DNA from 4 places in the Alteromonas sp. Cnat2-8 genome. Region 1 is predicted to be linked to each of the others. Evidence: predicted binding sites of a transcription regulator. Region 1 holds the regulator's gene; each other region holds the start of a gene.
The links. The regulator sigma-54, encoded in region 1, starts transcription at its own class of promoters, with help from an activator protein. The targets are predictions, from matches to a motif close to GTTGGCACGNNNNTNGNNT.
Positions count from the first base shown of each region.

Region 2: the regulator sigma-54 is predicted to act here: its motif matches at 3,494-3,512, upstream of MHN00_RS17135 (exopolysaccharide biosynthesis protein).
Region 3: the regulator sigma-54 is predicted to act here: its motif matches at 1,641-1,659, upstream of MHN00_RS01100 (flagellar assembly protein T N-terminal domain-containing protein).
Region 4: the regulator sigma-54 is predicted to act here: its motif matches at 3,852-3,870, upstream of MHN00_RS05350 (DUF2726 domain-containing protein).

Region 1 is NZ_JAKREX010000001.1:518,944-527,100, reverse strand. It holds gene MHN00_RS02235 (response regulator transcription factor) at 1-176, shown strand, start outside; gene mgtE (magnesium transporter) at 227-1,585, opposite strand; gene MHN00_RS02225 (HPr family phosphocarrier protein) at 1,760-2,032, opposite strand; gene rapZ (RNase adapter RapZ) at 2,032-2,877, opposite strand; gene ptsN (PTS IIA-like nitrogen regulatory protein PtsN) at 2,962-3,405, opposite strand; gene hpf (ribosome hibernation promoting factor) at 3,419-3,706, opposite strand; gene MHN00_RS02205 (RNA polymerase factor sigma-54) at 3,737-5,218, opposite strand; gene lptB (LPS export ABC transporter ATP-binding protein) at 5,292-6,017, opposite strand; gene lptA (lipopolysaccharide transport periplasmic protein LptA) at 6,020-6,574, opposite strand; gene lptC (LPS export ABC transporter periplasmic protein LptC) at 6,543-7,121, opposite strand; gene kdsC (3-deoxy-manno-octulosonate-8-phosphatase KdsC) at 7,118-7,666, opposite strand; gene MHN00_RS02180 (KpsF/GutQ family sugar-phosphate isomerase) at 7,667-8,157, opposite strand, start outside.
Region 2 is NZ_JAKREX010000006.1:283,090-291,246, reverse strand. It holds gene MHN00_RS17155 (PRC-barrel domain-containing protein) at 72-821, shown strand; gene MHN00_RS17150 (metalloregulator ArsR/SmtB family transcription factor) at 918-1,229, opposite strand; gene MHN00_RS17145 (rhodanese-like domain-containing protein) at 1,414-1,764, shown strand; gene MHN00_RS17140 (LysR family transcriptional regulator) at 1,821-2,744, shown strand; gene MHN00_RS17135 (exopolysaccharide biosynthesis protein) at 2,753-3,358, opposite strand; gene MHN00_RS17130 (sigma-54 dependent transcriptional regulator) at 3,905-5,236, shown strand; gene MHN00_RS17125 (hypothetical protein) at 5,253-5,477, shown strand; gene MHN00_RS17120 (sensor histidine kinase) at 5,482-6,996, shown strand; gene MHN00_RS17115 (response regulator) at 6,986-7,438, shown strand; gene MHN00_RS17110 (response regulator) at 7,451-8,157, shown strand, end outside.
Region 3 is NZ_JAKREX010000001.1:236,067-244,223, reverse strand. It holds gene MHN00_RS01105 (transglutaminase-like cysteine peptidase) at 1-240, opposite strand, end outside; gene MHN00_RS01100 (flagellar assembly protein T N-terminal domain-containing protein) at 395-1,576, opposite strand; gene MHN00_RS01095 (LPP20 family lipoprotein) at 1,877-2,362, shown strand; gene flgN (flagellar export chaperone FlgN) at 2,508-2,939, opposite strand; gene flgM (flagellar biosynthesis anti-sigma factor FlgM) at 2,979-3,308, opposite strand; gene flgA (flagellar basal body P-ring formation chaperone FlgA) at 3,411-4,127, opposite strand; gene MHN00_RS01075 (chemotaxis protein CheV) at 4,406-5,335, shown strand; gene MHN00_RS01070 (protein-glutamate O-methyltransferase CheR) at 5,351-6,181, shown strand; gene flgB (flagellar basal body rod protein FlgB) at 6,383-6,817, shown strand; gene flgC (flagellar basal body rod protein FlgC) at 6,820-7,242, shown strand; gene flgD (flagellar hook assembly protein FlgD) at 7,274-7,960, shown strand; gene flgE (flagellar hook protein FlgE) at 7,975-8,157, shown strand, end outside.
Region 4 is NZ_JAKREX010000002.1:256,994-265,150, reverse strand. It holds gene gltB (glutamate synthase large subunit) at 1-132, shown strand, start outside; gene MHN00_RS05365 (FAD-dependent oxidoreductase) at 146-1,561, shown strand; gene MHN00_RS05360 (M20/M25/M40 family metallo-hydrolase) at 1,690-3,207, shown strand; gene MHN00_RS05355 (hypothetical protein) at 3,367-3,816, shown strand; gene MHN00_RS05350 (DUF2726 domain-containing protein) at 4,026-4,613, shown strand; gene MHN00_RS05345 (5'-methylthioadenosine/adenosylhomocysteine nucleosidase) at 4,778-5,479, shown strand; gene MHN00_RS05340 (cobalamin biosynthesis protein) at 5,481-6,425, shown strand; gene MHN00_RS05335 (cobalamin-binding protein) at 6,425-7,348, shown strand; gene MHN00_RS05330 (rhodanese-like domain-containing protein) at 7,482-7,886, shown strand; gene MHN00_RS05325 (DUF2721 domain-containing protein) at 8,023-8,157, shown strand, end outside.

The sequences.
Region 1 (8,157 bases):
GGGGCTATAACCACGAAGGCTACGAGCACACGGTGAATACCCATATAAATCGTTTACGCACTAAGCTTGATAAAATCAACAGTATTGAAAATGGTGGACAGCTAGTAGAAACCGTCTGGGGTGTGGGTTACAAGTTGAACGTCAATGGATATATAGCGAAAGCGCTTATTGCATGAGTATTTTTTAGCTCACCATGCCCTATCAGGCATGAGAGTTCAAAATTAACTTAAATTAGAAACAGCGTCGCAGTACCTAAGAAAGCAAAAATACCCACTACATCGGTTATCGTAGTTAAGATAACACTGCCAGCTAGGGCAGGGTCTATCTTAAGACGCTTCATGATCATAGGTAAGGTTGCACCCGCTAAAGCAGCCGCAATCATGTTTACCATCATGGCAAAGGCAATAATTACGCCCAGCATGTAATCTTGTTTCCATAACGCTATGACAGAGGCAATAAGCACCGCCCAAATGGCACCGTTTAAAAAGCCGATGGATATTTCTTTACTGATAAGCCATCGTGAGTTACTCGCGTTAACATGGCCTAGTGCCATACCGCGAATAACTAGCGTTAGCGTCTGATTACCCGCTACACCGCCCATACTGGGGACAATGGTATTTAATATAGCTAACACAGCCAGTTGGCTGAGCGTTGCTTCAAATAGATCACTCACCATCGCAGCCATTAGCGCCGTCACTAAGTTTACCGCCAGCCACACCGAGCGTCGTTTGGTACTTTGCATAACGGGTGCAAAGGTATCTTCGTCATCATCAAGACCCGCCATACTCATCATCGAGTGCTCGGCGTCCTCACGAATAATATCAACCACGTCATCAATGGTAATTCGGCCCACTAAGCGATGGTTTTCATCTACAACAGGTGCTGAAAGCCAATTGTATCGCTCGAACAGGCTTGCCACTTCATCGTCTGGCATATTCACAGGAATCGCTTCAGATTCCTCGTCCATAACGTCAGACACTTTATCGTCGGTATCTGCGGTGAGTAAACGGGTAACCGGAACGATACCAACAAGGTTGTCAGTTCGGTTTACCACGTAAAACGTATCCGTATTCTCAGGTAGCTCGCCTTTTAAGCGGATATAGCGCAGAACCACGTCAATGGTCACATCTGGACGTAATGTGATGGTGTCGGTGTTCATGATGAAACCAGCGGTTTCCTCACCGTAAGACAGCGCTTGCTCTGCGCGCACGCGATCTTGTGCATCCATCGAATCTAGAATATCGGCCAATACTGGCTCGGGAAGGCTGCTTAGCGTCTCTGCTAAGTCATCGGTATCCATCTCTTCAAGTGCGTCAACCACATTAGCGGGAAGCATTTTTGTAATGATACCGTTTCGAACATCGTCAGACAGTTCTTCTAAAATGTCGCCGTGAAAGTCACCATCAATGAGCTCCCATAATTCGTCACGGGTTCTGCTTGGGCTAGATTCAAGAATGTGGGCGACGTCTGAAGGCGGTAATTCAAGCAGAAGCTTACGTACAGATACGAATTGACCGTTGGTCAACGCAGCGTTGAGTGCGCGTAACTGAGTTTGTACGTATTTAGAAACAAGCGCTTCTGCCATAAGGCGTTATTCCTACAAGCTAAAAGATGAACAATGCAGGCCATAGAGCCTAAGTGGGCGTAGAATATCGCAATTATGATGAGTCTGTCATGATAATTGCGTAGGTTTTGCGCAGGATTTTAAGATAACTGCGCTAAGTGTTGATTAATTGGTCAATGGATTGGGTAAGTAAGACTATTCGTCTTCGTTAAATCTGCCCTCAATAAGCTCTTCAATAGCTGCAAGTGCATCAACAGCATCACTGCCGTCCACAATCACATCTACCTGTTCACCTTGATGGCTTTCAAGCATCATTAATCCCAATACACTGCTTGCGTCTGCTTCTTTATCGCCTTTTTTTAAGATAATTTTAGCGTCGAATTGATTAGCCAGTTTAACCAGTTGGGTCGCCGCTCTCGCATGCAACCCTAACTTATTGACGATAGTTAGCGTTTTTTGAATAGTCATTACTGATTCAGCTCTCTATGGCGAATTTGAACATCAGGGTGTATTTCACTGAAGGTTTTCGACAGGGTCTGTGCGATATAAACCGAACGGTGTTGCCCGCCAGTACAGCCAATGGCTACGGTTACGTAACTTCTGTTATTGCGCTCTAAATGAGGCAGCCATGTCGTTATTAAATTCTGAATTTGCCAAATGAACTTGGTCACTACAGGCTGCGACCCCAAAAATACTTCTACTGGTGCGTCTAATCCGGTCAGATGTTTAAGGTCGGGCTCCCAGTGGGGGTTAGGTAAAAAGCGGGCATCAAAAACGTAATCCGCATCTTTAGGAATGCCGTGCTTAAAGCCAAACGACTCAAACACAAGCACAAGGCGTGAGCTTTTCTTACCCAAGATACGCTCTCGAATTAACTCTGCCAGTTGGTGAATGGTAAGCTTATCAGTGTCCAAATATAAATCTGCGCGTTCTGCAATAGGAGCAAGTAGGGCAGACTCCGCTTTAATGGCTTCTGAAAGCGATTTATTAAGCTTGGCGAGAGGGTGAAGACGACGTGTTTCGCTAAAACGCTTAACCAGTACATCATCGCTCGCGTCAATGTAAACAATGGTCATCGACCACGAAGAAGGCAGGTAGTCTAGAATTTCCACCAAATCGTCAGGATTTTTAGGTAAGTTTCTCACATCGATACTTACCGCAACCTGATCGTACTCGTCAACAACTGTATGGGTTAAGGTGGGAAGTAAGTTTACCGGGATATTATCAACACAGTAATAACCTAAATCTTCCAATGCGCGAAGTGCGACAGACTTACCAGACCCCGAACGACCACTGATTATTATCAGCTTCACCTACTTTCTCCCTAATACTCTGGTTTTATCACATACGCGTTGTTGAATTAGGCGCCCACTAAACGGTTAATAGGCGCTTAATGTTTAACTTAATGCAGATAGAATATCGTCGCTTGTCGTTGCGCGACGTATTGCTTTAATCGTTTCTTTGTCGCTTAGTTTACCAGCCACGGTGGCCAGCGTTTGAAGGTGTCCTTCGGTCTGCTCCTCGGGAACGAGTAGCGCAAAAAAGATGTCTACGGGTTTCTCGTCAAGGGCGTCAAAGTCGATTGCTGGCGTGCTGGTTACAACAATGGCAATCACTTTCTCAAGGCCCGGCAGGCGTCCGTGGGGCAGGGCGATACCATTGCCAATGCCTGTACTACCCATACGCTCTCGAGCCATCAAACTGTTGAGTACCGTTGCCTGATCAATGTTCTCGTTTTGCTTGGCAGCGATATCAGCGATGATCTCAAGAATTCGCTTTTTACTATTACACTGAACCGCACACTCGGTGCGGTCCAGACTTACGATGGCTTGTATATCCATGCTTAATTAACTACTAATGTTTTTTCAGTTTTTCCTTATGCTTGATTACCTGCCGGTCGAGTTTATCAACCATGCTGTCAATCGCCGCATACATGTCGGTATTTTCTGAGGATGCGAATACTTCAGCGCCACTTAAATGAACGGTCGCTTCGGCTTTTTGATTTAATTTTTCAACGTTCAGGATGACATGCACATTAGAAATGTGATCAAAGTGACGTTCAAGTTTGCTGAACTTCGTATCGACATAATTACGCAAAGAGTCGGTGATTTCGACATGATGACCAGTAAGGTTGATTTGCATATTTCGTCTTCCTTATATTATTAAGCCCGATTAAATAAGGCTTTTGCGTTGGTTCGACGGCGGGATCGACAACGATTCCCGGTACTTTGCTATTGTTCGCCGGGCAACTTTAATGCCTTGTTCGGCCAACAATGAAGCAATCTTGCTATCACTTAGCGGCTTGCTAGGCTTTTCAGCGGCCACTAATTTCTTGATCAATGCACGAATCGCTGTAGATGAACATTCACCACCAGACTCTGTTGCAACGTGGCTTGAGAAGAAATACTTCAATTCGAAGATTCCACGTGGCGTATGCATGTACTTTTGCGTTGTCACTCGCGAAATAGTGGATTCGTGCATATCTACCATTTCTGCGACATCATTTAGCACCATTGGTTTCATCATTTCCGGGCCGTGCTCAAAAAAGCCCATTTGCTGCTGCACAATGCAGTTTGCAACCTTCATTAAGGTTTCGTTACGAGATTCAAGGCTCTTTATGAACCACTTAGCCTCTTGCATGTGTGAGCGGATGAATTGTGAATCGCTACTATTCTTGGCACGGCGACTCATTGCAGCGTATTGTTGATTTACGCTTAACTTAGGCAGACTGTCGGGGTTCAGCTCAACCACCCAACGGCCATTTTTCTTGGTTACTGAGACATCAGGAATAACGTACTCAGGCTCTTTAGTAACTAAAGCACTACCTGGGCGAGGATTCAAGGTTTGCAGTAAACGCATTGCCTCGCGTAGCTGATCTTCTTTCAATCGGCTTTTACGCATAAGCGTACGATAGTCTTTGCTGCTCAGTAAGTCAGAGTACTCTTCAATCAGTTGTTTTGCTTCAGCAAGCCACGGTGTGTCTTCTGAAAACTGGCGCAATTGCACCATCAAACATTCTTGTGGAGAGCGTGAGCCAGAACCAATAGGGTCGAACATCTGAATGCGCTTTAGCACACATTCTATTTCGTCCATTTCAATCGGCTCTTCCATATCATCATCGTTAACCGCTTCTAAAATATCATCAAGGGTAACGGTTAAATAACCTGACTCGTCAATAGAGTCGATGATTGCTGTAGCGATTGCGCGATCGGTATCCGAGAAATGGGTAAGGCGCATTTGCCAAAGAAGGTGCTCTTGAATATCTTCAGTAGTCTCACCTTGGAAGATTTGCTCGTCGTCATTGGATGGACCCGGAGCAGGCGAAGATGAAGCAGAGTAGTATTCATCCCACGTACTGTCGATTGGCAGCTCATCGGGAAGATCGTTTTTCTCAAGTGCATCGCCGGCTTCTAATGTGTCACTAGATGCAGAAGCAGTGGCCTCAGAGCCGCTGTCATCGTTGTCGATATTGTTCTTTTCTAGTTGCGGCTCGTCGTTACCTTCTTCAACTTCTAATAGCGGATTAGAATCGAGCGCTTCTTGGATCTCTTGTTGAAGATCAAGTGTAGAAAGCTGCAGCAGTTTAATGGCCTGCTGAAGCTGAGGTGTCATGGTAAGTTGTTGGCTAAATTTTAGCTGTAAAGATGGTTTCATCTACGTCTTATTTAAATGCTCTAAATTGAATATACCAGAGCGAAACTGAAAAATGACAATTCGGTTACATTAACTATAGCCTGAATTGTTCGCCTAGGTATACATCCCTTACTTTTTGATTACTTAAAACCTGTTCCGCCGTTCCTTGCGCAATAAGCTCGCCATGACTCACAATGTACGCCTTTTCACAAACATCCAATGTCTCTCGTACGTTATGGTCTGTGATAAGGATTCCAATACCCCTATCGCGAAGATGTTGTATTATCTTCTTTATATCATTAACTGATATTGGATCAACACCAGCAAATGGTTCGTCTAACAAAATAAATTGCGGTTTTGCTGCCAGAGCGCGGGCAATCTCAACGCGACGGCGTTCGCCCCCTGACAAACTCATCCCCGTACTATTACGTATATGGTTAATATTAAATTCATCAAGTAGCGCATCAGCTTCTTCTTCTTGCTGTTGTGAATTTAAATCTTTACGGGTTTGCAAAATGGCCATGATATTTTCATGCACTGTGAGCTTTCTGAAAATAGAGGCTTCCTGCGGTAGGTAGCCTATTCCGCGGCGTGCACGCTCGTGCATGGGCTGATGAGTTAGCTCATTGTCGTCGATTTCAATCTTGCCTTTATCCAGATTCACTAAACCAACAATCATGTAGAATGTGGTGGTCTTACCAGCGCCATTTGGGCCAAGAAGACCAACAATTTGACCCGTTGAGACAGACAGACTTACATCTCGAACAACCTGTCTTGACTTGTAAGCCTTAGCAAGATTTTTAGCGCTCAAAGTTGCCATTGCTATTCATTGCCCTCGTTGTCTTTTTTGTCTTTCTTAGACGAAGTTTTGCGAATGGTCTCAGGTGTGAATACTGTGGTCACTCGACCCTCACCATCTTTACCTGCGCCCCCAGTCGCTAGCAATTGCTCGGTAATCATATCGAACGTGATGTTGTCACCCTGTACTTTACTGGTGTCTTGTTTCAACTCTGCGTTTCCGGCAAGAGAAATCGTTCGGTTCACCACTTCATAGCGTATTTCATTAGCTTTTGCTGAAACTGGCGTGCCGTCTTCCAATTGCTGGGAATAGCTTGCAGGCTTCCCTCTAGCAATAAATATTTCACGACCACCACCGTCAGTGGCAATTACTTCCACTTCGTCAGCTTCAATAACCAAAGAGCCTTGAGTTATGAGTACGTCGTCTTTGTACAACGCGGTTTTATTTTTACCGTCGATAAACTGGGTGTTCGAGCCTATTTTTATGGGCTGCGAAAAATCATCTTCACTGGCGTGTACCGCACCGCTAGCGATGGCAAGCAATAAACTAGTTGCTAGGGGAATAAGTGGTTTGTACATGATCTAAAAGCTCGTATTCTTGTGTGCGTAAATTCGCGTTAAACCCATTACTTAAAATGACATATTGGGTGCCCAGTATTTCAACGGGTTGGTCAGATGTCATTTGCTTGGTTTCTAAATTAATTTGAATGTACTCGGTCGATATACTTCTGACAAAGTCATCGCCAGTTTGGTTCTCAATATTAACTTGGTTTTCCAGCTGGATTAGCTCGTTATTGTATAGTGTACCTTCATCAGCGGTTACCACCCATGGTGATGACGCGTTTTCTGTATAAAGGGTGTATTTAGGTTGCTGAAACAATACAAAGCCAAGCTGGTCGTAATGCTCCATCGACTCTGCAAATACTTTGTGATTTAACTCACCGTCTTGATTGTACAGCGTAGTGGTTAGATTTTTTGCTTTGTAGGCGGGCTTTAGCGCATCGTTTTCACGATTCCCCTGCGTTTCAGGCTGCTCTTCCATCCACGTAGGGATGTACATCAGCATCGCCAGAATAAATAGCGCTGATATACTTAATCCTAAGCGATTAAAGCCAAACAGGCTCATACACTAGCTCCAAAAATCTCATTTGCTACCCCTTTGGCCTGCAAAATGGTATCCGATATTTCTCGGACCGCGCCAAACCCACCGGGAAGGGTCGTAATCCAGTTTGCTTGTTTTGCTACGTAAGGATGGGCATCGGCAACCGCAATTTTAACTGAAACGTGCTTGTACATACCCGTATCTGGCATGTCATCACCTACCGCAGCCACTTCGTCAGTGTTTAACTCAAGGCGTTTCATCAGGTCGCTAAGCGCGTCTGCTTTATTCTCTTCGCCTTGAATTATATGTGCAACATTCAGTGCCTTCATTCTATTTTCAACAATGGCAGAGCGACGTCCAGTAATTACCGCGACATTCACTCCATTGCTCACTAGCGCTTTTACACCATATCCATCACGGGTATGGAATGCTTTAAGTTCTTCACCGTCGTTACCTAAGTAAATTCGGCCATCTGAGAACACACCATCAACGTCGCATACCAGCAACTTTATCTTGGCTAGTTTTGCGAAAAGCGAGTCATTTATTTCCGTGTACAAGGTGGTTGTCATTTAAAGCACTCCTGCTTTTAGTAGCATATGCATGTTAAAAGCCCCAACAGGTTTGCGCATATCGTCAGTAACCATTAACGCACTAATTTTATGGGTTTCCATCAAATTCAGGGCTTCTACAGCCAGCTGACCTGCGGTGGTAGTCTTGCCGCCTTTAGTCATTACTTCTTCTACCGTGGCACTGTGTACGTCTACGCGGGCATCGAGAATTCGTCGTAGGTCGCCATCCGTAAAGACGCCTGTCAGCGTACCGTCTGCCGCTATCACGCCTGTCATACCCAACCCCTTTTTAGATATTTCCAGCAGTGCGTCAGCAACAGAAGCACTGGCATGGACAAGGGGGATATCACTGCCGCTTTGCATGATATCGCTAACTTTAAGCAGAAGTTTTCTGCCTAAACTGCCGCCTGGGTGCGAAAGCGCAAAGTCATCTGAGGTGAAACCTTTTTGGTCGAGCAGTGCTACCGCAAGCGCATCACCCATAACCAGTG
Region 2 (8,157 bases), on a different contig from region 1:
AATACAGAGTGATGTGCAGTGAATTGTGCATTTCATTCTGAAAAACGAGCCCATGCAAAGGAGGCGCAACGATGATCATTAGTTCAAAACAGCTTACTCACTTTTCTATACATGCCCTAGATGACAAAGTGGGCGGCATCCGCGATATCCTTTTCGATGACGAAACCTTCACTGTTCGCTACTTGGTCGCAGATACCAATACTTGGCTACCGCTTAGCCGTAAAGTGGTGATATCACCTATATCTGTTAAACAGTTAGATGAAGATAGTGAGTCTGTTCATATCAATATGACAGTTGATACATTAAAAAACAGCCCCTCTATTGACGAACATAAGCCTGTGTCACGTGAATACGAAGAAAATCTCTTCAAATATTTTGGTTACGGATACTATTGGATTGGACCAGGAGCTTGGGGGGAGTTCGCACATCCAAATGAACTGGTCGAATTACAGCGCGCTGAAGAGTCTGAAGCTGAAAACCCGAAAAAGAGCACCAACCACCTAAGAGCAGTGGGCGAAGTTGGTGGATATGAAGTTGCTACAACCACTGATAACGTTGGCCACATCAGTAACTTCGTCATTGACACCGAGAGCTGGAAGATAATCATGCTAGTGGTAGATACCAACAACTGGCTTCCGGGTGGCAAACATCTCGCACTTCTACCTAGCGATATTGAAAGTATCGACTGGGCGGCGCACAGCGTAGTAGTCAATTTAAGTCACGACGAATTGGTTGATAGACCTGAAGTGGAAAGTGAAAAAATATCTGAAGAAGGCTATGTGCCTATGCTTTGCGAGCAATTGAATAAAAACGGAAATTAATAACCGAAGAATGTCACTGTTGGCGATTTTTAGTTAGGAACTTTACAATGTCCGTTGTTGAAGGCGGACATTGTAGCTTAGGATACAAAAAGTAGATTACTCGCAGAAAAATTCGTACATCAAAGCAATCAAACGCTTGACGCGCTCGTCTGCTAAGCGGTAGTAAATAGTTTGACCTTCCCTTCTTGTGGCCACCATCTTTGATTCTCGCAATAAAGCAAGATGCTGAGAAATCACTGGCTGCGAGACGCTAACAACTTCGAGAAGTTCGGTTACCGATTTTTCCTCTTTCAGCAACGAACAAAGCACCATAAGGCGTGTTTTATTCGCGAATTGCTTTAGGAAGATCTCGGCTTCCGCAGCGTGTTCCATTATATCATCTGAACCTATTACCATATCCTCGGACATAAGCACTCTCTATCTGTAAAGTATTTCGGCACCAATTTAGCCATTTACTATACTAAAGTATAAGACATTTTGCCGACCTGCCAATTTATGCGACGAATCCCTGTATTTTACATTGTTTTATTACGCTGACATCAATATATTAGATTTTACTTATTTTAATCAAGTTTAGGCAAAAAGGAAAAGTATGCTTATAGACATGAAGACTCGAATAGAAAACATAGACGATAACTTACGCACTGTATCTGCGGAGCAAGCGGCCAGTGAGTGCCGAAACAATAGCGGTATACTGATTGATGTACGGGAGAGTGCCGAAGTTGCCAATCAGCCCGTACCTTCTGCGCTTCACATACCACGCGGCGTGCTCGAAATGAAGGCACTGGAACAGTTTAAAGATGCTTCAGCGCCACTTTATATTCACTGTGCATCGGGCATTCGAGCAAAACTAGCAGCAGAGCAACTTATAAAAATGGGCTATGAGAACGTTTCGGTGGTGACATGCCCTGTACCCACAATAAACCAAGCAAACCGAAAATGACTTCTTAACCACGTGTATGCTATAAGTATCGTTAATTAAGAGTTTTAAGGCGCTGTATGCTGAAATCTACGTTAGAACAATGGCGAATGTTCAAAGCCGTCGTCGATGCAGGCGGCTTTAATCAAGCTGCTGCTGAAGTTCACAAAAGTCAATCGAGCGTTCACCACGCGGTTCAAAAGCTTGAAAACGCCATTGGTGTGTCGTTGTTTGAGAATATTGGACGTAAAGTCCAGCTTTCTCCGCAAGGCGAACTTATGTATCGCCGTGCCTCTTTTTTGCTGAGCGAAGCGCACAAGCTCGAGGCCGTTGCCAATAGCCTTCAATCTGGCACAGAAACAACTTTACGCATAGCGGTGGATATTATTTTTCCGTCTGAATTGCTTTATAACGTGCTAGCGAAAGTTTCTGCTGAGTTCCCGCTCCTTCGTATCGAGATAGAAGAAACTGTGCTCAGTGGCGCAAATTCACTTTTGAGCAATGGTAAAGTTGATTTAGGCATCTCTCCTTTCGTGTTTCCTAATGGCTTTAGCGAAGACTTGTGCGAAATTGAGTTTGCAGCTGTCGCTCACGCCGACCATCCATTACACCAATTAGATAGAACGCTCACACTGGAAGACTTAAAAGCGCATCGTCAAATTGTGGTAAGGGATTCATCTGCGGAGCGTAAAGCTGATGTGGGCTGGTTAGGTGCAGAGCAACGCTGGACCGTAAGCCACGTTAGAACGTCATTAGATATTATTGCTCAGGGGTTGGGTTTTGCGTGGCTGCCTATAGCAATCATTAAAGATGAGCTTGAAGACGGTACACTCGTTCCCCTTCCCCTGGATAATAATGCAGCATTGCGTAAGGCGCTCCTTTATCTGTCTTTTGAAGACGGCGATACGTTGGGACCAGCTGCCCGTGCTTTTATTGGTGAGCTACGATATCAAACAATGAACCTTCCATCGTCAGATTTTATGCTCGATTCGTGTACTGAGTAGTTTGACCATCAGTTTAGAGCGACTGCAAGGCGTTCAAATCCAAGTATAAACCCAAATAGCGATAATGAAACACCAACTAACGCCACAGCACCATCGTCTGTGGCCATGCCTATTGCCATAATAAAAACAGCAAAAGCGGGAATAAGGCCCATAAAGGGAATAAGCTCCAGAGGAATCATTACAAGTCCGCAACCTGCACAACATAATGCGATGAGTGATCTGAACACAGGCTGGCGCATGAAAAAACACCGAGGAACTAAAAAGCGGTCTACGCGTACTGCATACGGTTTAACTTTTTCGACAATATAGCGAAGCTGATCGGCGTCACAGTTTAGTTGCATCACTTTTTGCGGTAACCAAGGATGCCTACGACCGAGTAAAATTTGCAACGCGATGAGTAAAATTGTCCCACCCGCTAAAGATGGGATCCCAGGGATGGCCCCAATCGGTGTGCAAGCGATAAAAGATGGCAGCGCCAACATTGGTCCAAAGCCTCTTTTCTCCATCACATCCCAAAATTCAGCAAACTCGAATGTATCTTGTCTTGCTCGCGGCTGCATTTTCCCCAACAACTCGTACAAGGTCATTGATCTTACAGCTGTTTTTCCCCACATCTTCAATTCCTTTGATATCACATTACCAGCGAACGTCGCGCTAATCAGACGGGCTCCTCGCCTAATTAATATACATTTCTTGCACCTACTCGATTTACCATAGTGAGATTGCAAGTAACCTTAGACAGGCAAATCGTGCGAAAAATATGCCATCGATTGCATGTGACGGTGTGTTGAAGACAGGAATACTTTTTGCAAATGCCCCTGATAAGTAAAGTAAAATCACCTAATAAAACAAAGACAGATATAGACATTCTGTACTTTAGTGCGATGTGCACCGCTGATCGCAAAGAGTTGATAAATTAGAAGAAGGTAGCGCAACCGACTATCTCTGGCATCAAGGCAAGTGTTCAAGATTTCCGGGTTGCTTGAAGCGTTTAGATATTTTCCGATGCGCTTACGCTTTATCAATTTAAACCAGCGTATAAATAAACTTTAAATATGCGCTTTAGCATTCAGTTGTTAATAGCGTATGATAAAACTATAACATTGATTCTATTCCATATTTTTTCTGAATAGGAAACGAAAGAAGAGAGGGACATCCACGTGCTTACCGTACTTTTAGTTGATGACGACGCCGATTTCACAGAAGTAGCTTGTACTATCATCGAATTTCTTGGCCACGAAGTACTTACCGCTGCCACACTCAAAGAAGCCCGCGATTGGTTAGAGAAAGAAACCTTTGACCATGTACTGCTTGATTTCATGCTACCCGATGGAAGCGGCGCGCATTTGTTCAATGAGTTAGATGCACTTCCTAAGCGCCCTCGCGTTACTTTGATAACGGGTCACCCTTCAGTGAAAAGCGTGATAAAGGGTCTGTGTGGCCCCACGGTCGACTATCTCGTTAAGCCAATTCAACGGGAGGAAATAGAGGCTGTATTAAGTCAAAAGCCAAAAGAAAAAGCACCTGCGCAAGAAAAAATAGAGAAACATTTTGACCTACTGATTGGTGAATCACCAATTATGAAAGAGCTCTACAAGCTGATTTCTAGAGTGAGTAAGACCAGCGCAAACGTAATGCTGCTTGGTGAAAGCGGTGTAGGTAAAGAAGTGGTGGCTGCCGCAATTCATCGTGCTTCAGAAAGTGAAGGTCCCTATATTGCAACCAACTGTGGTGCATTCTCAAAAGAACTAATAGGTAGCGAACTTTTCGGTCACGAAAAAGGAGCATTTACCGGCGCTGTAGGACGTAAAGAAGGTGTTTTCGAACAAGCTGAGGGCGGCACGCTCTTTTTGGACGAAATCACAGAAATGCCCATTGATATGCAGCCCAACTTACTCCGCGTTTTAGAAAACAAGGTTGTTATTCGTGTGGGCGGAACGAAGACCATCCCGGTGAGCTGCCGCGTTGTATCTGCCACGAACCGAACAATGGAAGAGATTGCGCAAAGCAAAGTACTGCGCGAAGACATCTACTTCAGACTTGCGGTGTTCCCAATCACCATTCCTCCGCTACGCGAAAGAAAGGAAGATATTCCATTACTAGCAAAAACCTTTATTGCTGAATTCAATAAAGATAATGGCTCGCAATTTAAGTGGGAAGATAGTCAACTCGATACGTTACAAGCCTACGACTGGCCCGGTAACGTGCGTGAACTAAGACACTTTGTGCATCGCGCTGCCATTATGAGCGACCCTGAAAAGAGTGAGATTGAATTACCAAAAACCATTGAGTCACCATTTGCTCAAAAACAGAGCACGACACCGGCACTTCAAGCTGGTAGAACCATTGAAGACGTGGAAAAAGAGCTAATTTATGCCACGTTGGAAAAAGTGAATGGCAATAAGACCACCGCAGCAGAAATGCTGGGAATTAGTACAAAAACGCTTTACAACCGTCTTCATGCATATGGTGACTTAAGTAAAGACGACTAAGTAAGAGGTATTCGGCATGACTAGCGAAGAATTTTCTCGACTAAGTGTTTATGTGCATGATGCACGCAAACCATTAAACAGAATATCAATGCAAGCTGAGCTAGTAAAAATGGCATTAAACGGTGACGTTCCACCTGAAAAGGCATTGGTGGCGTTGGATAAAATAATAAGCAGTGCTAAAGACTGCAGCCATACTCTTGCTGAAATGACATCAGAGTTAAGTGGCAATGTTTCGGATTAAGTAAATGATTACTAAAGTATTGTCTTCACTATACAGTTGGATAATTTTAGTTGTTCTGGTCATTATTGTAATAACTGCTAATTCATTTTACGTAGTTAGTACATTGAATGACCTTTCTGCTCTGGAAGCGCGGCTGTTCACTACGAACCGTGTTATCAATGCAGTTAACCGCCTTCACGTTGCTGTACTTCGCGTGGAGTCTGGTCAGCGCGGCTATATGCTAACTGGCGATGAAGAATATCTTACCGACTACACCGAAACGTTAAGCGTAATCGGCGAATTAATGGATGAGGTAGAAGTAAGCTCCTTCTCTTCAGATATTAACGACCAGTCCATCCGCATCGAAGAACTTTTGTCGTTAACCAAAGCAAAAATCAATGAAGTCATTGAAGTAGTTGAGCTGTATAAAGAAGGGAAAGAGCAACAAGCTGTCATTTTAGTGAATAGCGATAAGGGTATAAAACTCTACAAACAGTTTGAAACCTTATTTAGAGAAATCGACGGTTCAGAACGAGATATGCAAGGCACGCATTTAGCCAACTTAATGAGCCTAAGAAGGGACTCTGTTAATACGCTGATCATTTCCTCTGCAACGACTCTGCTACTGATTATTACGGTATTTTTATTGCTCAAAATAAATTCCCGTGAGCATGAGAAATACCAAGCTGACCTAGAGTCTGTTAACGAAGATCTAGAATCTCGGATAGCAGATAGAACGCAAGAGTTAAGTGTTTATTCAGACGAATTAGCACGAAGTAATAGAGAGTTGGAAGATTTTGCCTTTGTGGCGTCACACGATCTTCAAGAACCATTGAGAAAAATTCGGGCATTTGGTAACCGCTTAGAATCGGGTTACAACGATGTGATAGACGAACGAGGCAAAGATTACCTTGCGCGCATGCTCAATGCAGCAGAGCGGATGTCCATGCTTATTTCAGATCTTCTCGCCTTTTCTCGCGTTTCCACACGAGGTAAAGAGTTTGACGACGTTAATCTAGGCACCGTAGTGGATAGCATCATGGGCGATTTGGAAATCGCTATCGATGAAAAGTCTGCGCAAATAAATGTTAGCGATATGCCGACTATTCGCGGTGACAAATCGCAATTAGAGCAGCTGTTTTTAAACTTAGTGTCTAACGCACTGAAATTTCAGAGCGAGGGCGTGAGACCTGAAGTAACGATATCTGCAAGGGACGCGACGGAAGAAGAAACGAAAGACATTCTACTTGCTGAAGAATACGACTGGACAAAAATTACCGTATCAGACAACGGTATAGGGTTCGAACAATCGTTTGCTGAAAAAATATTTGCCCCTTTCCAACGCCTTCACGGTAGAAGTGAATACAAAGGTACGGGGATTGGTCTTGCCGTTTGTCGTCGTATTGTAGAACGGCACAACGGTCAAATAACCGCAGTTAGTTCTCCCGGAAAAGGGGCAACGTTCTCGATAATAATACCCAAAAATAGTGAACCGTTTGGTTCTAACAACAATAATGGAGAAACACACAATGACGCGTAAACAAACTCAGCCTATCAATATACTTATGGCGGACGATGACGAAGACGACCGCCTACTTACGGTTGACGCGCTCAAAGAGAGCCGCGTTCTAAACAATCTGTTTTGTGTTGAAGATGGCGTTGAATTATTAGAGTTTCTTCGACATGAAGGTAAATATACAGATCCTGCATCGGCACCGCGACCTAGTCTTATTTTGCTTGATCTAAATATGCCAAGAAAAGACGGTAGAGAGGCGCTGCAAGAACTGAAAAACGACCCCAAGCTTCGCAGTATCCCGGTGGTAATTCTCACTACCTCTAAAGAAGAGGAAGATATGCTTCGCGGTTATGATCTAGGTTGCGCATCTTACATTACAAAACCAGTGAACTTTGAAGGATTGGTTGAACTAATGCGCGCGCTCGGACGTTACTGGATAGAGTTCGTAGAATTACCACACGAGTAAAAGAGGTACTAGATGACAGAGGTAATAAAAATTCTGTTGGTAGAGGATGATGAAGATGATTACTTCTTAACCTCTGATTATCTAGCGCAGTGCGAGTCACCTACGTTTGAGTTGACGTGGGTGACAAATAGCTTAGACGCAGTAGAGGCATTAAAGACACAAAGTTTCGACTTGTGTTTGTTAGATTATCTGCTGGGTGCCGAGAACGCGATTGATGTACTGGGTGTTTTAAAATCTAACCAGTTCAATCTACCCGTGGTAATACTTACCGGACAGTCGGATGCTACCGTCGATGAAATGGTCATGCGAGCAGGTGCCGCAGACTATTTGCAAAAATCGGAAATTGAATCACCGCGGTTTATGCGCACGATTAGATACGCCATGGTTCGCCGTGACATCGAGAACGAGCGAATTGAGCGGAACAAAGTAGAGCAAAAGAACAAGGCCAAAGATAAGTTCCTTGCGCATTTAGGGCATGAGCTGCGCACCCCCCTCACCTCTATTCTTGGCTACACCGAACTGCTTATAGACGATGCGAGAAACAGCCCTTTTCAACAAGAGTTATCTATTATCCACTCTAATGGCAAGCACCTGTTAAGCCTACTCAATGATTTGCTAGACATGTCGCGGATAATGGCAGAGAAACTTGAACTCAACATTAAGGAAGTGAACTTAAGCGCGTTTTTGACGGACATTCACTCATTAATGCGTTTGAATGC
Region 3 (8,157 bases), 280 kb from region 1:
AATATGCTCATCAAAGAAAGCGTTTACACCAAGCAATTGATCTTTGACACCCTTACTTTCAAGAGCGTGTAGGGCAGCTTCTAGCGCTGCAACGTGTGATGCTTTATCAGCTCCAAATTTATTTTTTACTTCCTGTTCAAGCTTTGGAAACTCGATTACATACTGATCCTTCATTTGCTGTCCAGCCAGTAGCAGGGCCACTAATGCTAAGCAGTGCGACGCAAATAGAGAAAGGGTCATAACTTCATTATTTTAGTTATACTAAAGTATAGGCGAGAGTAACCGTCTTCACCTAAAGTTTAAGTATAATTTGCTATACGTAGTTATAGGTATAACATGGCTGTGCTGATAAACCAACCATGATTTCGAATGCTAAAGTGGAAATCGAGAAAGACTATTTTTTTACTACAAAATCGTGTTCTTGAATGTTTGCGATAATTCCTGCACCTTCGTTTACTACTAGAGACGAATTACCGTAGGCACTACTCACTACAAATTTGCCAGGATATAGCGAGTACTGTAAGTATTTACGGCCACGGTTATCGACAATCTCTTTAGCTTGATAAAGGTATAGTTCATCTTTTTCAGAAATGCCATTGTCTCTGCCTAAAGATACAGAAATTTTATCGCCGGCAACATTAATCACTCTACCTGTCATTGGCTGGCATGCAGTGGCTTCTTTTATGTCTTCAATCGCTTCTGCTATTGTCGCGTTGACAGTTTGCCCATAAAGCGACTGCCAAAACTTCGTCGAAAATTCATCTACATCTTCGAATCTGTCGAATGTCCATTCTCCTTGATTCTGATAAGACTTAGTCAACAACAGGCCTCCATTAATGCCGTCATAGACTTGAATGGTCATAGCAAAGGAGCGTCGAGAAGTACCCTCACGCCACGGTGTAAAAACCGAAGCCTCTTCCCGTGTCATGCTTAAATCATCTATCATGCCCACCAGCACAAATTGAGTATTACTTTGCGCTGAAAGCGTGCGTACATTTTGGTCAGTATATCGACTGTCAAATTTTGCAGTATGTGGCGCGATATAGATAATATCTAGGTTTTCAGTTTTATTTCGCATGGCCTGCGCTAACTGCTGGGTGAATGAAGCATCGAAATTGGGAATATTACCCTGTGTTAGCTGCGCTCTGTTACGTACCCTGAAATGTGTAGTAGCGAAATGTTTTTGGTCATTTTGTGCGGCGCACACTTTTCCTCTTGGAAAAATGTCAGCGCGAATACTTACCGTAATCACATCGCCGCTATAAACTTCATCAACTAGTTCCAATTGTTCAACTTCGCCGGTAGAGCGAATGGTCATCTCTTCATTTTTAAGAAGACCATTTGTAAGCTTGGCGACACTATGAACTGATGCGCCTGCAAAAAGCATGGCTTGCTTAAGTGCCTCTTGGGTAGCCGCATGTCTGGCAGTTTCCTTATCACCATTTTGCACCACAGCCTGTCCTGTAGCCTCGTACCACACGGCATTTGCTTGCCCAACCAAAAATGCAAACAGGCAAATTACCGCCACGACTGCATTTAAAATAGTTACCAGCTTTGTTTTGCTAATATGTCGCACCGCACACCTCTGGAGGTTTTTATCTAACTGCGCTATGCAAAGCGCCCGGTTTATGAAGCGAAGTATGCGAAAAGAGTGCCAGTTGATGTGGTTTCGTCGCCATTAAATCAATCGGGCGCATATCTTGCACATATCTTGCAACGCGTATCTTGCTAAAGGTTTGTAAAAAGCGTCAGTTTAGATATGTCAAAATCTGCTACCGCGAGTATGGCAGTATCTCGTAGTTACAAGGCTGCCACCGACGAGAGCAGCGTAACTACACATTTGATTTTATTAATAATGCAATTTGGAAATGAAACTATGTGCTTGAAAAAAATACATAAATCAAAATCGCTGCTGCTGTCTTGCTTTCTTGGTTTAGCAATAAGCACTGGTGGATGCGGCATTATTGATAAACACGTTGAGTGGGAAACAATAGAACCAGAAAGCTATCCCGTGCTCAAGGCGGTGGGCTATGCGCCAATTTCCTCCCAGCATGGCGAAAGCGACAGCATGAAGCTTATAATGGCGATGAAAGCGTCAAAATTAGATGCATACCGAGAGCTAACTGAACAAGTCTATGGTCAAAAAATTGAAGGCAATCAGTCTCTGTCTCACTTGGTTATAGATAGCGAAACATTGCGAGCATCTGTAGAGGGGGTCATTAGAGGCGCTGAAGTCGTTAAAGCCTATCCAGTAGGTGAAGATACATACGTCACCGAACTCGCTTTAGATATGCAGCAGGTTTACGATATATATCTGTCGACCGCAAAACCGCGCCGAGTAAAGGATGTTAAGTATTATTAAACGTTAGCGAAAGGGGAGTTTGCGCAAGTGGCTGTATCGTGAAGTCTTGAAACATGCGCAAATTCACAGAGATATAATTTACTTTTACCGGTTAAGGCTTAATGGTTAAAGCTCGCTGAGTGGGGTTTACTGAAATCGCAAAAAATTAGGCGCTCACTCCCGACCCTAAAGTCCCGCCTTTCGGCTTTCCTTTTTTGTCATAGGTGAGCGATTCTTTGGCACGAACTTCCATCATCAAGTTACGTAAGTGTGTGAGGCGTAGCTGTCCTTGCTCTACGGCTTTTTGATTGACCTGCGTGCGGTATTTGCAATCGTCCAGAAGTTTCTTTGCATTAGTCATTAATGCTTCATCTTCTTCTGACATTGAGCCTTGATCGCTAATTGTGCGCTCAATGCTTCCATCGAGAGCCTGAATAGACGTTAACAGTGCTGTCTTTTCGTCTAACAAGTTCATTAAAGATTCGGCGTCTCGCGAACTGATAAGTTGCAATTCTTTTTCAAGCAATACGGCAAGTGAAGACAGTTGCTCCACTTGCTTTATTAGTGCTTGTGTCAATTGGCTTTCTTGTTCAGTCACGTTAGCTCTCTTCTGGTTAGTTACGAGTTTTGTCGCTCACTATTTAGCGCCAAAAATCTCACCTTCTAGTTTTGCAATCTTGTTGGCAAGCACTTCAGGATTAACTTTATACTCGCCACTTTGAATCGCTCGCTTAAGGCGATCGACTTTATCTTGGTTCACAGGCGCTTCCGAACCTTTCTTCTGAACCTGGTTGAGCTGCTGAGCAGATTGCGTCAACGATACAGAATCCTGACGAGGAACTGATGCGGTTTGCGCAGCCTGTGTTGATGCCTGCTGTGGAGATTGCTGCGTTTGGTTTTGCTGCGCAACCTTTCCATTATCAACGGGGGTTTTCGGTAACCCATTGTTTATATTGTTAATTGCCATAATTAGTCCTCACTACTTTTTCGCCTCTGTAAAGTATATCGGCCTTTTGGCTAATTTCTTTAGCTAAATTGTGAACAAAAAAGTAGATATTCGCTGCCTCGTTTATAAGTGTATCACGACTTCTTCAGGGCTTGCGACTCTTGCTATCACCGCCTTTTGGCTACTGGCATTAATTACCTTAATATTGTCACCAACAACACCGTCTTGCTGAGCGATTCCGGCTGTTTTCACTTCCATACCTGCTACCTCAGCAGTTATGGTAATTCTGTCGCCTTTGCACACAAAGCATAGCATATTTGACTGTATAGCTTGTCCGTCAGTCACTCGGCGTTTTATTCTAGCCCCAATAAGCGCTTCTAGTTCAGTAAATGCGGTATGGCGTAATCGTCTTACATCAACTTTTGCCAGAGAGAGATTCGATGATGTCAGTACGGTTCCTGGACTTATTGCGCCTTGGGTGACAACAATTTCTTTGGTACGCGTTACTTGCCCGCTGGTAAAAAGGTACCATTCATTATTTCTACAGCTCACTCTAACTGATATATACGATTGGCTCAGCGCTTCTTGCGACGCATTGTATTCGAACCCAGTTGGGCAGTCAGGAATATTTATCCTATCGTCTATCTTCACAATAGACACATCAATGCTAGTATCCTGCGTATTATCAGCAAGTTGAGTTATTAGGTATTGTTTTGCGCCTTCTTCAACCTGTTTGTGATTGGTTTGTGTCGCCAAGCAGTTCATAGAAAGCACACTGAAAACGGTCAATGACAGTAATCGTGTGAATGTAAGGCGCGTTTTGGCGTTCATATTTTTCATCATGACTTTTCGTGTTCAGTTTACAAGTTATTGACTATGCTTAATACGGCCGATTTGCTTAGTGCAAATAAATAACAGCCAAAGTAAATCCATAAGGTTTACAAGCACGAGCGTCAACGCAGGATCATTGATTAAGTTAAGGTATAAACCCTTACTAAAGACTGAAAAATGCTATTTAGTGTCATTTTTCTGTCGTTTGACCTGCAAAAATTTAGTGATATTGTCTATCTTTATCATAAGAGGCAATGATCATGCCCAGTATTACTTAGAGGTGACCTATGTCGGGGATTTTAGATTCAGTAAACCAGCGCACGCAGCTTGTTGGGCAGAATCGCTTAGAGTTGCTGCTGTTTAGACTGAACGGCCGCCAACGCTTTGGAATTAACGTTTTTAAAGTGCGGGAAGTGCTTCAGTGTCCTCCGCTAACAGCAATGCCGAAATTAAACCCGTTGGTTCGTGGTGTGGCGCACATCCGTGGTCAAACCATATCGGTCATTGATTTAAGTATGGCAACACGCGGCCGTAAAATTGAAGATCTCTCTAATGCCTTTATTGTCATTGCGGAATATAACCGTTCAGTTCAGGGCTTTTTGGTGGGTGCCGTAGAGCGTATCATCAACACCAATTGGGATGCGATCATGCCGCCACCTCAAGGTACCGGCAGAGCAAGCTATTTAACGGCGGTGACTGAAGTTGAAAATGAACTTATTGAAATTCTAGACGTTGAGAAAATTTTAAATGAAATTTCTCCGTTGAATGCCGAAGTAAGTTCAGAGGTGGCAGAAGGTCTGACAACCGAAGGCCAAGAAAACAAAATTATCTTTATTGCAGATGACTCTGCGGTAGCGAGAAACCAAGTTAAAAAGGCCCTAACTTCACTAGGCTTAGAAATTGAGCTAGCTAAAAACGGTCTTGAAGCATTAAACAGGCTTAAAGAAATTGCGGAAGAGTACGGCGATGTAACGAACCGTGTAGGCGTGCTGGTCTCAGATATCGAGATGCCAGAAATGGACGGCTATACACTAACCGCCGAAATTAAGAATACGCCTGAACTTCAAAAGCTTCATGTTGTATTGCATACGTCGCTCAGTGGTGTCTTCAACCAAGCTATGGTGCAAAAAGTAGGGGCTGATGACTTTATCGCGAAATTCCACCCCGATGAACTTGCTACCGCGGTACAAAAGTGGCTAATGACTGAGTGCGAATAACGGAGCAAGATAGGATTGGCTAATAAAGACGTTTCGCCAGCAAGTTACCTCAAGTTTAGAGAGTTTTTGGAAAAGCAATGCGGCATAGTATTAGGTGATAATAAACAATACCTAGTGCGCAGCCGTTTAGCTTCATTACTCTATAAGCATAAGTATGAGTCTGCTGACGAACTGATTGACGTGGTTGTGAAAGGGTTCGACAGAACTTTACTACAGAACGTTATTGACGCAATGACCACAAACGAAACGTTGTGGTTTCGAGACAACTATCCCTTCGATTTACTTGTAAAAGAGTTACTACCAACACTATCGGCAAAAAATCAGAAGCTTCGCATATGGAGTGCCGCTTGTTCGTCTGGACAAGAGCCTTATTCTATTGCGATGTCTGTACTTGAATATCAGCGCCAAAGGCCAGGTGCATTAAGAGCGGGTGTTGAAATTGTTGCTACAGATTTATCGTCAGAAATGCTGCAAAAGTGTGAGTTAGGTATTTATGACGAACTGTCCCTTGCAAGGGGATTGTCCCCGCAAAGGAGACAGGCCTTTTTCCAGCAAAATGATAGCGGGCTTATGCAGGTAAAACCCGACGTTCGTCGGATGGTAAGCTTTAGAAGTCTAAATTTACTTTCGAGCTATGCAGCACTTGGCCGCTTTGATATCGTTTTTTGCCGTAATGTTTTGATTTATTTCTCGGCCGAAGTAAAACAACGCATCCTGCAACAAATTGCCGGACAGCTGCAGCCTCAGGGTGTGCTTTTCCTTGGCGCCTCTGAATCGATCAGTGCTGCAAGTGATACCTATAGTATGGTTAAGTGCCACCCTGGCCTTTACTATCAAAAAAAATGATCTAACTTATCGGCCTGATAAATAATACTTTTTTTACGATCAGGTCGACACTTTTGACTTACACCCTCCGTCAAAACCTCATTATGGCATTTGCCTTGCTAACTATTTCTACAAACGACAGTAAAACGGCAAGATTCGATATTTAATTGTCCGCTTACATTGTCACCACGAACAAATTTTTAGTATGTCAGAGGTCATGTTATGGCTATTAACCTAGATAAGCTGGTTGGCTTTCATGAGTCAGCACTCACTATACGCACAGAGCGTATGGAAGTGATTTCTGGAAATCTAGCGAACGCAAACACGCCTGGTTATAAAGCGCGGGACATTGATTTTAATAAAGCAATGCAGTCGGCTATGCGAGAAGCATCTGGTGGTACAGCCAATCACGCTTCTTCAGGAATGGTGCGGACAAATGATCGCCACTTAAGCGGCAATTCTACGTCAGTAGCGGCAAACTTTGACATGCAATACCGCATCCCAACGCAACCAGACACTGGCGACGGTAATACGGTTGAAGTTCAAGCGGAAAGAAATCGGTTTTTAGACAATGGATTGCGCTACCAAGCCAGCCTAGAATTTTTGAACGGAAAAATTAAAGGCATGAAAAAAGCGCTTAGCTCAGGAGGTCAGTAGTCATGAGTTTATTTAATGTAATGCAAATTTCGAGTACGGGTATGGAGGCGGAGAATGTACGTCTTAATACTACGGCAAGTAATATTGCCAACGCTAACTCGGTTAGCAGCAGCTATGACGAAACATACCGAGCTCGCCATCCAGTTTTCGCTACGGCGTTGCAAGATGCAATGCGCGACCAGTCGAAAGGTGCAGGTGTTCAAGTAAAGGGTATTGTAGAAAGTGATGCTCCTTTGCAAGTGGAGTATTCACCTAACAACCCGATGGCAGATGAAAACGGCTACATCTATAAACCCAACGTGAACATTGTGGAAGAGATGGCGAATATGATGTCAGCGTCCAAAGCGTATGAAACTAACGTGCAGGTTGCGGACACCACAAAGCGTATTTTCCGTCGCGTACTGCAGCTAGGTCAAGGGCAGTAACTTGCCGCTTGAATAATGTGAGGATTACTCAGTGAATACCATAAACAATACTGGCTTAAATACTGATCTGTATTGGCAAGAGGAAACCGTCAAAATAGCTGACGGCACCGAGCAGCAGTTAACCCAGGAAGATTTCTTCTCAATGTTAACTGAGCAGTTAGCCAATCAGGATCCCACTGCACCCGTTGATAACGATCAAATGGTAGCGCAGATGACATCATTTACGATGGCCGACGGTATTTCCCAGCTTAACGAAAAGTTTGAGTCGTTTGCAGCTTCAATGACATCGAATCAAGCGTTACAAGCCTCTAGTCTTATCGGGCAAAACGTGCTGGTTCAAGGTAACGTGGGTTATATGGCCAATGAAGGCGATGGCATTTCGGGTGTCATCGTGAATGAAAAAACAGTTCAGAATATGACGATCACTATTGAGAACCAGTTTGGTGAAGTCATAAAAACCATTGATGCAGGCACACAAAGCGCTGGCAACATTGAGTTTGAATGGGATGGCAAAGATAAGCATGGCAACCAGATGGCACCGGGTGAATATGTTATCAGTGCCACTGGCGAGTTGAATGGAGAAGGTGTTCAGCTGAATACCGCCGTTAATCGCCATGTTGGAAGTGTAAGCTTGGCTGGTAGTGGTCAAGGCGTAATTTTGAATTTGGATGGTGATGTCAGTATCAATCTTGATGACGTCATTCAAATCGGCAGTTAGTAGGAGAATCAATAATGTCTTTTAATATTGCACTGAGTGGCGTATCAGCCGCACAAAAAGATTTGGATGTAACCGCCAACAACATCGCAAACGTAAATACAGTTGGCTTTAAAGAATCTCGCGCTGAATTTGGCGATGTTTATGCGGCATCACTGCTTTCAGGTGGCAAAACTAAAGTAGGTGACGGTGTACTCACT
Region 4 (8,157 bases), on a different contig from region 1:
TTGTCGTTGCTTACTGATTTCGCCGCAACGCTGAAACGCTTCAAGCTTATTAAGCCAAAAACCAGTGATGTGAAAAACTTGCTTGGTCACATCAGTCGTTCAAGTGCTGAATTACGCATTCAGGCTCAGTAGGAGGATTTAGTTTATGGCAAAGAACGTATATCAATTTGTCGATGTTGAACGTATCGATCCGCCGAAAAAGCCGATCATGGTACGTAAACAAGAGTTCGCGGAAATTTATCAACCGCTGAGCCAATCTCAAACCGAAGGCCAAGCAGATCGCTGCTTGGACTGCGGTAACCCATACTGTGAATGGAAGTGTCCTGTACACAACTATATTCCACAATGGTTAAGCCTGGCGAACGAAGGCCGTATTTTGGAAGCTGCGGAACTCTCTCATAAAACCAACAGTTTGCCGGAAGTATGCGGTCGCGTATGTCCACAGGACAGACTGTGCGAAGGTGCATGTACGCTGAATGATGATTTTGGCGCAGTGACCATTGGTAGTATTGAAAAATACATTACCGATACAGCATTCAAAATGGGCTGGCGCCCAGATATGTCTGACGTGGTATGGACCGATAAGAAAGTGGCGATTGTAGGTGCAGGCCCAGCTGGTCTTGCATGTGCTGATATTCTGGTTCGTAACGGCGTTAAACCTGTTGTTTACGACAAATACGAAGAAATTGGTGGCCTACTTACATTTGGTATCCCGTCTTTTAAATTAGAGAAAGACGTGATCAAGCTACGCCGCCAAATCTTTACTGAGATGGGTGTTGAGTTCGTACTTAACACTGAAATTGGTAAAGACATACAGTTCCAGGATTTGCTTGATAAATACGATGCTGTTTTCTTAGGCATGGGTACGTACAAGTCGATGCAAGGTGGTTTCGATAACGAAGAAGTTGAAGGCGTTCACGAAGCCTTACCTTTCCTTATCGCCAACACCAATCGCGTAATGGGCCTTGAAAAAGATCCTGCTGATTACATTGATATGAAAGGCAAGCGCGTAGTAGTACTAGGTGGTGGTGATACCACGATGGACTGTGTTCGTACGTCAATTCGCCAAGGCGCTGCCCAAGTTACCTGTGCATACCGCCGTGACGAAGAAAGCATGCCAGGCTCTCGCCGCGAAGTTGTTAATGCGAAAGAAGAAGGGGTTGAGTTTAAATTCAATCTTCAGCCGCTAGACATTGCAGTAGATGAAAACGGTAAGGCATGTGGTGTTAAGCTGGTTAAAACCGAAATGGGGCCACCGGATGCCAATGGTCGCCGCCGCCCTGTTGAAGTGGAAGGTTCAGAGCACGTACTAGAAGCAGACGCGGTAATTATCGCCTTCGGCTTCCAGCCCAGCCCTGCGCCATGGTTTGCTGACTTCGGCATTATGCTTGATGAAAAAGGTCGCGTACGCGCGCCATCTGCTGGCAAATTTGCTTACCAGACCTCTCACCCGCAAGTCTTTGCCGGTGGCGATATGGTACGTGGTAGTGACTTGGTTGTTACTGCTATCGACGAAGGCCGTAAAGCCGCAGAAGGGATTATGGACTATATTGGCGTTTAACCTTCGCTAACTAAGGCCTATTGTCCATTCACGAAAAGCTCGATAGTTCTGCTATCGAGCTTTTTTTATTTAAAACGAAAGAGATACGATTTACATTAGATAGAATAATTGAATAAAGAGATGACATCATGAGATTGCGGACATGGCTACTTTACGGGTTATTTTTAGTTTCCGTTTCATATTGCGCCCAGGCAGAGGAAAGTAACGCACTTACCACTCGCTCGGCTAAAGCAGTGTTCGCAGACTACTTGGAATATCTCACGCTACCCAACGTTGCAACGCAATCAGCAACTGATATAGAAAAGGTTGCGCGTTGGACGGCAACGAAATACAGCGAGTATGGTTTTAATACTCAGCTGCTGGAAAACAACGGCATGCCGATGCTGTATGCTGATTACATGCTAGCTGGGAAAAATGCCCCTACCCTGCTTTTTTATGCACATATGGATGGTCAACCGGTTAACGCTGAGTTGTGGGAACAAGACAGCCCTTGGCAGCCCGTTCTAAAAATCGAAGAAAATGACAGCTGGGTTGAAAAACCACTCTCTTTACTCGATAAAGACTATGACCCTAATTGGCGTATTTTTGCGCGCTCGGCATCTGACGACAAAGCCCCAATTATGATGTTACTAGCAGCCATAAACTCACTTTCGACGAATAAGGTGACGCCATCAGTTAATATCAAAGTGCTCCTTGATTCAAACGAGGAAGGTGGCTCTCCTACCCTCGCAAAAGTGATAGAAAAAAACAAAGCGCAGCTTTCTGCAGATGCCGTAGTAATGTTAGACGGTCCCATGCATCCATCCAACGCTTCTACCGTGGTTTTCGGTCATCGCGGTGCGACACTGGTTAAGCTCACTGTTTTCGGACCAAACTCTGATAGCCATAGTGGGCACTTTGGCAACTACATTCAAAACCCCGCTTTTATGCTCTCAACACTTTTAGCAGGAATGAAAAATGAAAATGGCAAGGTGACTATTCCTAATTATTACGGAGACGCTCCTTTGTCAGAAGAAACAAAACAGGTGCTTCGAGACATTCCTATTGATGAAACTGCACTATTGGCACGCCTTGGGGTAGCAAAGTCAGAGTCTGTAGGTGGCAACTACTATGAATCCATTAGTCTTCCGTCTTTAAATATCAATGGATTGAGCGCTGCAAGCACAACAGCAGTAAGGACAATCATTCCGGCTAGCGCTACAGCGTCCATCGATATTAGAACTACAAAAGAGGCTCACTCGTCCAGACAAGTTAAGCTGTTAAAAGACTATATAACAGCTAAGGGATATCACATTGTGGACGAATTGCCATCAAAAGAAACCCGTCTAAAGCATGAAAAACTCATTCTTATAGAAGTTAGCTCCGGCACTGCAGCACTACAAACGTCCCTCGATGAGCCAGTTGGTCTATGGGCGCAAAAGGCACTAGAGTCTGTAAGCGATGAGAAGGTTGTAGTTATTCCAATGATGGGGGGTACTGTTCCAACCGCACCGCTAGTAAACAGTATAGAGAAGCCGGTAATTCTTATTCCATTAGTCAATGCTGATAACAATCAACACGCCCCTAATGAAAACTTACGTATAGGGAACTTTTACAGTGGAACAAATGCGCTGTATCAATTACTGACCACGCCTTATGACCAGTAATAGAGTTGTAGTGATGAAGTGATGCTTTAAACCAAAACCTATACGGAAAACCTCACTAATATACGTTAATAGACCAAGGTTTAGTTGAAGCGCGAGAGTTACGACTCTACTATCGTTTAAGCAATTAAAGACATCGCACATCGGGTGAAGAATCTATCTATGCAGCATTTAAACATTAAGAAACTTACATTTTGTCTAACACTGGCGATAGCAGCGAGCAATGCCAGCTTAGCTGATACCATTGCTGTTGACGCTTCATTAAATGCGCAAGTTAACAACCAAACTAAGAAACAAAGCGTCAACTCTTCACCTAGTAAGCCAAGCATCATGTCTTGCCCTTCTGATTTTCAGCAAGTTAAGATTTCTGATGATGCAAGACAATGCCAAGCATTTGACGAAAGCAAGACAGCAGTAATGGTTTACCACTCTCCTCGCTCCCCGAGTGAATTACTGAATGTTTACCAAACGGCGCACCCCGCTTTAAAAACTCACACGCCTGTTAGCGGCCGCACGTTGTTATCCTCAGAAGATAAAGGGGTCAGAGTAATAATCAGCCCAGATAATACTGGCTCTCAAGTGGATATTCTTGTTACATCCACAACGAAATAAGCCCTTTTAGCAAGACAACTACGAAATCTACTCATGTTGGCATCTGCTTTGCAAAATCATCAATAACTACTCCACGGTAACAGTTAGTGTCATTTTTATGACGCTCAAACTGCAAACGGAGCCCAAGCTTTTTTCGATATAAACACTTTAGCGGGCTTCTTTATTACGCATTCCGTGGGCTTTAACTATTGATATTTGCGAGGGTTACGATGGAATTGGCAATTATTCTAATGATGTTACTTATTGTCGTTGCACTGGGTGCCATAAAGTTGTCAGACGGCGGTGTCGCATTTCCATTTAGGCGAAAGCCGCAATTGTTCACCCCCGTTGAGCACTCTTTTTTAAACCTTATCGAACAGGCTATGGGAAGAGAGTTTCGCATAGTGTGCCGTGTGCGTCTTAACGATTTAGTGGCGGTTCGCCAGTCTGCAAATAAAAAGACGGCAAGCCAAGCCATCAGCAGAGCTTCTAGCAGACAGCTCGACTTTGTATTAGTAGATAAACACGACATGAGTCCTGTTCTTGCTATCGACTTAGTTCATAGCCAAGGCAAAGATGGTTATAAATCACAAAAAGACTGGTTTGTAACCGGAGCACTTGATGCTGCCGGCCTTCCTCATGCAAGAATTAAAGTGAAATCTGGTTATACCGTTGACGATATTCGCGAGTGTTTGGAAAACAAACTCATTCCATATCGCCGTTTACAGCAAAAAATGGCACAGCTGCCAACGCATAATCCAGAGCCACCAAAGCGCCCGACTCGCCCAGTGCGTTCAAGCAGACCAGCTGCAGCTTAAGACATAAGCCCACTTCCCCTGGCCTTTGTTGCTTTGCTATTTTCTTACTCTCAAATAGCGGTAACAGAGGCATTTTTCTGTCAGTTTCTCTATTTTCCTTATACAATTAACGCTTTCAACAGCGTATTCACGCGTTAAACTCCCTCAACACCGTCGGTAAAGTTATGAAAAAAATTGGTATTTTAGGTGCAATGGACGAAGAAGTTGCGCTACTTAAAGCGTCACTTTGGAATGTAAAAGAAACCCAGTGGAAGCACCTGACGTTTTACGAAGGTACACTTAACGACATAGAAGTGGTGCTAGTAAAATGCGGTATTGGTAAAGTGGCTGCAGCAATTGCTACTACTGTACTTATCGAACAGTACGCCCCTGATGCTGTTGTCAATACTGGTTCTGCCGGAGGTTTCGACAAGAATCTAAACATCGGTGATTTAGTGATCGCCAGTCACGTTATTCACCATGATGCCGATTTAACCCATTTTGGCTACAAGCTCGGTCAATGCGCAGGTATGCCTGAAGATTTCCGTTGCGATACAAGGTTAATGGAAGCCGCTCGTAGTGCTGCCACGGGCATTACGTCGCTTCAGTCGACAACAGGTTTAATCTGTACGGGCGATGCGTTTATCGGTAGCGACGAAGCTGTAGCAGAACTGCGTGAAAACTTCCCAGACATGAAAGCGGTTGAGATGGAAGGTGCAGCTATAGGTCAAACTTGCCATATGCTCGACACGCCTTTCCTTGTCATTCGTTCATTGTCGGATATTGCAGGAAAAACGTCGTCAGTGAGCTTTAAAGAGTATCTAGACACTGCCGCTAAACACTCAGCACAATTAGTTATGGCAATGATTAAGGCCCTCGCAAAATAAGATGACAGAGGTAATTAGCGACCCGCAATACCAGTCGCTATTCGTACTTTGGCTGGCTATCGCCGTTGACGCATTATGGCGCTGGCCCCAAAGTACTCATCCATTAACGCTCATGCGCTACCTCGTTCAGCAAATGGGGCGCAAAGTGGTGCCCTCTCGCGAATACGGTAGGTCTCAGCACTATATTTCAGGCTCATTAGCCGCCCTAGTTCTTCTTGCGCCATTGGTAGTATGTGTTGCCATCTTGGTGTACATGGCCCAATACCCCGTATTCTTTGAGGCGATTATTCTTGTCGCACTGCTCGACTACGGTTACCAGCGTCAACAGTACAAAAAAGTGCTGGCGAGTGTGGGAAGAAATAAAAAATCCCTCGCACGTGAAATGGCGCAAACCATTACTGCACGTCAATGCGATTCACTTTCCGATATAGGAATTGCCAAAGCCGCGATAGAATCGCTATGGCTGAAGTTTCTTTATCTTTATTGCGGCGTCATTTTCTACTTTGTAGTGGCAGGCCCCATAGGCGCACTCATTTATCGATTGCTTTTGCTCACATCTTGGCAGTGGCATTACCGAACCCCTGCAATGACTTTCTTTGCCAAACCCGTACGCAATCTTGTTTACTTACTTAATATGCCGCCCGCGGTCATTGGTGGTCTAGCAACACTACTGGTCAGCCATCCTATTAAAGGGTTTCGCGCCATAAAGCGCTCCCCAGTGAAAGATAAAACGTCGCTACTGCTTGCGCTTATGGGCGGTGTGCTTGATATTAAACTCGGCGGCCCAGCAATTTATGCCAACAAGAAGATTCGATACACCCGCGTGGGAGGCGCTAACGAGGTAAAGTACTCTCACATGTTGACAGCCAAAAATACGGTTACTCATGCCATGATTGCGGTTAGCGCCTTCGCATCGTTAGCTATGCTGGCAATGGCCGTAGCCTAATGAAAACAGCAGTTATGATGAAAACCATTTTTTTTGTAATTTTAAGCTATTTACCTCTTCTCACATTTGCTAACTCAGAATCAGATGCCGAGACAAAGCACCTAGCTCATTCAGATCAATTTGCTTCTGCCGATGTTGCACCAAGCTCGGAATCAAGCGCCTTATCAAATTCCGTCGAGCTAAAGATAGTCAGCCTTGCGCCCCACCTTACCGAATGGGCATTTAGTTTGGGCTTAGGCCCTAACCTTGTAGGTGTAAGCGACTATAGCGACTATCCTGACGCCGCGAAAAATATTAAGCGGGTGGCGGATTTTCAAGGTGCCGATATCGCTACCATTGTGGCGTTAGAACCTGATTTAATTCTTGCATGGGATGGAGGCAATAAGCCGCAAGATATCCATAAGCTTTCCTCGATGGGTCTAAACGTATTTAGCAGTAAGGTCGAAAATATCACTGATATAGCCAGCGAAATTAAAAGGCTTGGGGCACTTACAAATACGCAAAAGCAGGCAACCCAGCTCTCCAATGATTTTCTCAACGAACTAGCCGAACTTCGAAGTAAATACGCCAAATCCTCGCTTATACCAGTATTTTATTATTCGTGGACTGCTCCACTTATGACCATCGGTCCCAACGCGTGGGGTAACCAACTGCTGAATGTGTGTGGTGCTCAAACATTATTTGCAGACAGTCCTGTAGACTATCCTCAAGTCGCATTAAAAGATGTACTCACTCGCCAACCTCATGCACTCATTGCGGCATCTAAAAGTACGCATTCAGAACTTGAGGTATTCTGGCGTGATCATCGCTCTTTCCTCAAATCCCCCTTAATTGTTGTGGATCCAGACGTCACCAGTCGGTTTTCATTGCGATTAATAAATGAACTAAAAGTACTCTGTAAAGGTATTAAAGAACGCGCATAAGCGTTATACTTAAGTCTAGACCTGCTGGGCTGTTTTCAATTGATACACACCGACTTGGCCCAATTTAAGCGCCTTTGTGTAACAGAATAAGAGCAGGTTCTAATCTTCTATAAAAAGGTAAGAGTTTTTATTCATGCGGATTGTTGTTGCGGGTTTTCTAGTTGTTATCAGTGTTGCATTGTTTGTGTCGCTTCAGTGCACAGCGAAAGCGACCGCGCAAGCCTCTGTTGCCGCATCACCATATCTTATCGAGCGAGTTGCGAACAACGACTGGCTCCTTATTGATGTTCGCTCTCCGCAAGAATTCGCCGATGGTCACATTCCTGGAGCAGTAAATATGCCCCATGAAAATATCAATGACTACCTTAGCGAATTAGAAGGCCACAAAAACAAGCCTATTATCATTTATTGTCGTTCAGGCAGAAGAGCCAAACTGGCAATGAAAGTATTGGAAGAACTCGATTTTTCTGAAGTCATGCATTTAGAAGGCGATATGTTAGGCTGGAGTGCCGCTGGCATGACAGTTGACCGAATGTAGACTCAATATTCCGCCTTCTCCTTCGTATTAGTCTTTGGCACTAAAGATGTTGTAAGTTCAACCTCTTGGCTGATTACTGTGTGTAACTGAGCCCCTGTGATACACTCTTTTTACTCGACGATTGTATGAAACACCCATGAAAATAGATATTGCTACTCCGGCCATGTTATTTCCGGCGATTTCTTTATTGCTTCTAGCCTATACCAATCGCTTTTTGACGCTTGCAACTATTATCCGAAACTTTTCAAAAGAAGAGAGAGATGAGAATACT